2 regions of the Priestia megaterium genome follow, and region 1 is predicted to be linked to the other one. Evidence: riboswitches for the same ligand, from Rfam matches in the RefSeq annotation. Region 1 holds a riboswitch; the other holds the start of a gene.
The links. Region 1 has a riboswitch for glycine ahead of CEQ83_RS01880 (amino acid permease). Riboswitches for the same ligand answer to the same signal wherever they lie in the genome.
Positions count from the first base shown of each region.

Region 2: another riboswitch for glycine. It lies ahead of gcvT (glycine cleavage system aminomethyltransferase GcvT); the one in region 1 lies ahead of CEQ83_RS01880 (amino acid permease).

Region 1 is NZ_CP023317.1:354,153-357,344, reverse strand. Features, by position in the region: gene CEQ83_RS01880 (amino acid permease) at 139-1,482, opposite strand; glycine riboswitch at 1,642-1,722, opposite strand; partial or broken gene CEQ83_RS01875 (FAD-binding oxidoreductase) at 1,922-3,192, opposite strand, start outside.
Region 2 is NZ_CP023317.1:4,249,190-4,252,381, forward strand. Features, by position in the region: gene gcvPA (aminomethyl-transferring glycine dehydrogenase subunit GcvPA) at 1-224, opposite strand, end outside; gene gcvT (glycine cleavage system aminomethyltransferase GcvT) at 245-1,345, opposite strand; glycine riboswitch at 1,558-1,650, opposite strand; gene CEQ83_RS21740 (DEAD/DEAH box helicase) at 1,831-3,192, shown strand, end outside.

The DNA of each region.
Region 1 (3,192 bases):
TAGAAGAAAAGCATTTGGTTCTACATTACTATCAGAAAACTATGAGCTTTTTCACTGCATTTTCTTCATACAGTAGAAATCAATTATTTATCTTCCAATAAAAAGACCCCATCACGAAATGATGAGGTCACCCATTTACTATTTCTTCTTCCTTCTAGCCCCGTAAAAACCAAATAAGAGAATAAACCAAACGGGTGTCAACAATAAGGCTGGGCGCGTCGCATCAGAAAACAGCATAATAATAAGAATCACTGCAAACAACGCTAGCACAACATAGTTTATAAATGGTGTTAACGGTGCTTTGAATGTTGATGCTGCATGCAGCTGCGGACGTGTTTTTTTATATCTTAGATGGCAAATCAAAATGATACTCCACACCCAAATGAAACAAATAGCGCTGATGGTTGTTACGATGCCAAAAGCTTGATCTGGTATCAGTTTGCTTAACAAAGCTCCCGCCGAGATAACCAGCGTAGATACAAACAATCCGTTGCTTGGTACGTGGTTTTTGTTCAGTTTTGCAAACGTAGATGGCCCTTGGTCATTTTTACTTAAGTTATATAAGATACGGCTCGTTGAAAACATTCCGCTATTACAAGCAGAAGCGGCTGAAGTTAATACAACAAAATTAATAATTCCAGCAGCAAGCGGAATTCCGACTAAACTAAAGGTTTTAACAAATGGGCTTTCTGCTGCATTCAATTCCATCCACGGGTTAATAAATAAAAGGACGATAAGCGCTCCAACATAGAAAAATAAGATTCGCAGCGGAATTTTATTAATGGCCGATGGAATATTTTTTTGGGGATTTGATGTTTCTGCTGCCGATACCCCAACCAATTCAACCCCGACGTATGCGAAAATAACCATTTGGAATGAAAGTAAGAAACCTGAAACACCGTTTGGAAACAGTCCTCCATGATTCCAAAGATTTTGAACCGTAACGGATCCTGCATCTGTTTTAAATCCGATTACCAGTAAAATAACGCCAATAACAATTAACGCAAGAATCGTAATAACCTTTATTAAAGCAAACCAAAACTCTAATTCTCCAAATAATTTTACGGTTAATAAGTTAAGTCCTAATAAAATGATTACACAAATAAGTGCAGGAATCCACTGAGGAATATTGAACCAATATTTCACATATACGCCAACGGCAATCACATCAGCCATAGCTGTCATGATCCAGCAAAACCAGTACGTCCACCCTGTGACAAATGAAGCCCATGGTCCAAGATACTCTTCAGCAATATCTGTTAACGATTGATAACCTGCTTTAGACAGCAGTAGTTCTCCTAGCGCTCTCATCACAAAGAAAAGCGCAATACCCACAATTAAATAAGCAAAGATGATAGAGGGACCTGCAAGCTGTATGGCTTTACCAGAACCTAAAAATAATCCCGTCCCAATGGTTCCTCCAATCGCGATTAGCTGAACATGACGATTGGATAAATCCCTCTTTAATTCTCGTTGTTCCAACTCTAACTCCTCCTAACAATAAAACCTTTGATACGATCGTGCGAACTACAAAATAAAGTCCAATAAAAAAAGAGATTGGATGCGCTCCAATCTCATGGTCATAAGAATAACAAATATTATGGTACATGCTACCAATTAGTAACATACCAAATAAATATCCGGTACTCTTCTGTCCTTTTGCCTGAGATTGTGAACCCTTCGGCGTCGCGAAACTATCGCGATCTCTCCAGAAGCTGCTCCTGCTATAGTGTGATCCATAGCAATCATAGCTTTCTACGTATTAAATTTTTCGATCAAGATAATGACTGTCGAATAGTTGTTTATTCTAATACCAGTTGGATGCTTTGTCAACAAGAAAGATGACTTTCATTTATTTACCTTCTTCGAAAGAAGGTAATGAAACAGGTTCAATCGTCAACTTAGTATCCTTTTCTACATGCTACCTGAGTCCCTGCGGAAACCTAAATACGTTAAATGGATCGTACTTTTTATTTACTCTTTCTAACCGCTCTGCGTTGTCTCCAAAATACTCACGCTCATAGTTTCTAAGGTTGCTGATAGGGAAATTCACATAGGAACCTACCGTAATACTTTTAATATATTCAAATCGCTTGCGAAGCCATTCTCTGTTTGCGCTTGCAAACGCATCGTCTGTCCACACGGATTGAAAGCCCAGAATATATCTGGAGTTTCTGTAAAAGAAGGCTGTTTCTCTTTTACCAACACTGCGAATTTCTCCTCCTAGTGCATAAAAAGAAATCGCGGCGTAAACGGACCCTTCCGCTGGACGCTGTATGAGATCTGCAAGATTTTCAAGCTCGCCAACTGAATAACTTCTTTGCACAAATCTTCCCGTTGACTTAAATTTTTCAGACGGAGGATAGGTTGCTTCTATCTTTTGTACCGCTTCAAGAAAAGATAATGACTCTAGCTCGACTCGGAACCCCTCCACCTCTGCAAAAGGCTGCAAGATCTTTCGAGCTCTTTCTGGAGATCCGTAAAAGAAGCCGTTCGCAAATATGCCCAATCCTTCTCCTTCTGCATTATAAAAACTGGCAACTAGCGTCATACGTTTGTCCAGTTCAGGCAGCCAGTTTTGCCATATATTCATCACTTGTGCCTGTTTTTCCTTTGTAGTACCTACATAAAAGAACCGAACGAGCGTCACAGAGCGGTTCGCTGGCTTTGGAAGCTGAAACGTCATGCTTACTACAACGCCAAAATTACCGCCACCGGCACCTCGGCATGCCCAAAAAAGATCAGCGTTACACGATTGGTTTGCCTTAATGAGCTTTCCTTCATAATTGACCAATTCTAGCTCCATCAAGCTGTCACACCCTAATCCGTAAAGTCTGCTCGAAAGCCCCCAGCCGCCTCCGAGCGTAAAGCCTGATACACCAACAGTCGGACACGTTCCTCCTGGAAACACATATCCGTTCGAACCGATGAAATCATACACTTCCGTATTCTTTGCTCCCGCTTCCACCTTTAAGATGTTCCGTTTCCTATCCAACTTCAACGCGTTTAACCGACTAATATCAATGACTAAAACACAGTCACCTGTAGAATACCCTTCATAATGATGACCGCCAGATCAAATCCGAATCTCTACACGATGCTTACGTGCCCAGTGGATCGCATTTACAACATCCTGCTTTTTTTCACAGTACACAATCACAAGCGGAAATTTATCAATAGCGCGATTCCATT
Region 2 (3,192 bases), 1.1 Mb from region 1:
CCTAAAAAAGAAGCATAGTCTTTTAAATGAGCATTTTTAGCAGCCATATTATTTAATTCTTTTAACAGCTGAGGCTCTGAAGCCGCTTTTTTAATATTGTATTCTCCTTGAAAACGAACGCGCTGCGGAATATCTGAAAATAAATCACCAACAGATGAAACACCAATTGCTGCTAACATTTGCTGCTGATCTTGTTCTGTCATTGGTAAATAGCGATGTAACATGTTAAATTCCTCCCCAAAGCTTACTTTGAACGTTTATAAAAAGGTGTTGAAACCACTTTTGCTTTTAAGCGTTTTTTCCGAACCTGCACTTCCACTTCTTGACCAAGCTCTGTATACTCTGCTGATAATAGCGCTAAACCGATGTTTTTCTTTAATGTCGGTGACTGTGTACCTGTTGTCACAAATCCAATTTGTTCTTCATCTGCAAATACTTCGTAACCGTGTCTTGGTATACCTTTATCAATCATTTCAATTCCTACCAGCTTACGAGGTGCCCCGCTTTCACGCTGTTCTTTTAAAACTTCTTTTCCAATAAAGCTGTCTTTGTTCGTCTTTACTGCAAATCCAATTCGAGCTTCAATGGGCGTAATATCTTTTGAAAGCTCTTGGCCATATAAAGCCAAAGTAGCTTCAAAACGAAGCGTATCACGAGCGCCTAGTCCGCAAGGCAACACCCCGTCCTCACTTCCTGCTTCTAAAATAGCCGTCCACAAGTGAGAGGCGTCAGCTGAAGAACAATAAATTTCAAAACCATCTTCTCCGGTATATCCAGTACGTGAAACAAGAGCATTTACATTCGCTACTTCTACATCATCAGCAAATGTAAATGGCTTTAATGAAGCTAAATTTTCATTCGTTAACGTTTGTAAAACTTTTTCTGCTAAAGGACCTTGTAATGCTAGCTGCGCAGTTTCATCAGATTGATTAACGAGCGTTACATCTCCTTGCTTGTGAGACACAAGCCACTCATAGTCTTTTTGAATATTAGCAGCGTTTACTACCAGCAAATACTCTTGATCTGCTTTTTTGTAAATCAGCAAATCATCTACCGTGCCTCCGTCTTCATAACACATAGCCGTATACTGCGCTTTTCCATCTACAAGGGTAGAAACGTCATTTGTCATCGTATGCTGAAGAAAAGCTAAGCTATCAGCTCCTGTCACAAGAATTTCTCCCATATGAGAGACATCAAAAAGACCTGCCTTTGTACGTACAGCTTCATGCTCTTCTTTAATAGAAGAAAATTGAACGGGAAGAGCCCATCCTCCAAAATCAATTGTTTTGGCACCATATTTTTGATAGGTATCATAAAGCGGCGTTTTGTGTAATTCTGTTGTCATATTTATGTCCTCCTCTTTTTCACGTGAAACTTTTCATAACGGGGAGTTTTCAAATAGTGTGGGAATCACTATGTATCCAAACAAAAAAGGACAGAAAACCCCCTACTGTATTTAGTAGGAAGTCTCTGTCCTTTTCACCTGAAAGTTTACCTATAAACGAATAGGTTTGCCTCGTGGGTGGTCTATAAACGCATAGACACTCTCCAGAGCTGCGTCAAACAAGAGTCTTTTTGCCTGAGAGATTCACAATTTTATTGCTTGCTCCTTCGGCGCTACATTCAAGTAGTCTCTCCCCGTGTCGTCATTCGCTTCTATAAAGTTGGTAAAGTTGGGCATACTACTGAAAGATGTATTTATCTTTATTCACACAATCATTTGTAAAGTGCTAATCTATTTTCTTTTTCAAATTTTCTAAATATATTTTTATCCTACCTGATTCTTATCATTTGTTCAATAAAAATTTTTTACAAAGGAGCATTTTTATCATGAAAGTGAAATTAAACATCGATGAAACATGGGAAGCAGCCTTCTCAACTAAATTGGAGCAAGACGGCCCTTGGTCTGCATGGGATTTGTATAAACTTGCCTATGAAATAGAAGACCAAACGCTTATCTCAGAATTTGAAGGACTACAAAGCCCAAAACATCTAGCCGATTTAACGCCGCTTCCTCATCAGCTCGAAGTAGCCAAACAAGTAGTCGAAACAATGAATGGGAAAGCCATTTTAGCAGATGAAGTAGGACTAGGGAAAACGATTGAAGCAGGGTTAATTTTGAAGGAATATATGATTCGCGGGCTTGTTAAAAAAGTTCTCATTTTAGTTCCAGCTTCGCTTGTTTCACAGTGGGCTATGGAATTGAATCAAAAATTTTATATTCCCGCGGTCCCTCAAAGAAAATCATATGTGTGGGATCAGTGTGACATCGTTGTGTCTTCAATTGATACAGCAAAACGTTCTCCTCATCGAGAAATTGTGCTAGAACAAGACTACGACCTCATCATCATTGATGAAGCTCATAAACTTAAAAACAACAAAACAAAAAACTATGAATTTGTTCAAAGCCTGAAAAAGAAATTTTGTCTGTTGCTAACCGCAACACCGATTCAAAATCGAATTGAAGAAATTTTCAACTTAGTCTCTCTTTTAAAGCCTGGCCATCTCGGCAATAAAGACTATTTTGAAGAATTATTTTCTGCTAAAAAACGCTCTTTGCAAAACGATGAGCACTTAAAAGAGCTTGTTAACAAAGTTATGATTCGAAATCGCCGCCATGATACGGGTATCGAATGGACGAAGCGAATTGTTCAAACCATTCCTGTTGAATTTTCACCGAAAGAACGCGAGCTATACGATGCGATTACGTCTTTTAAAGGAAACGGACTGCACCCTTCAAGTGCTTTTTCAATTTTAACCCTGCAGCGAGAGGCCTGCAGCAGCCGTGAAGCGGTGTATATGACATTAAAAAACATGCTGGAACGTCAGGAAGATCAAAACAGCGCATTAACGGAACATATGATTACTCCGTTAATGCAACTACTTCAACAAGTACCGCAAAATGCAAAAGCAGAAAAAGTTCTGGAGCTCGTTCAAAAAATTGATGACAAAGTTATTATTTTCACTGAGTACAGAGCAACTCAACTGTACTTACAGTGGTATTTAAAACAGCATGGAATTACCTCTGTACCGTTTAGAGGAGGATTTAAGCGAGGTAAAAAAGACTGGATGAAGCAGCTTTTTGAAAGCCACGCGCAAGTATTTATTGCCACTGAAGCGGGCGGCGAAGGAATCAACCTTCAGTTTTGTCATCATATTATTAACTATGATCTGCCGTGGAATCCAATGCGT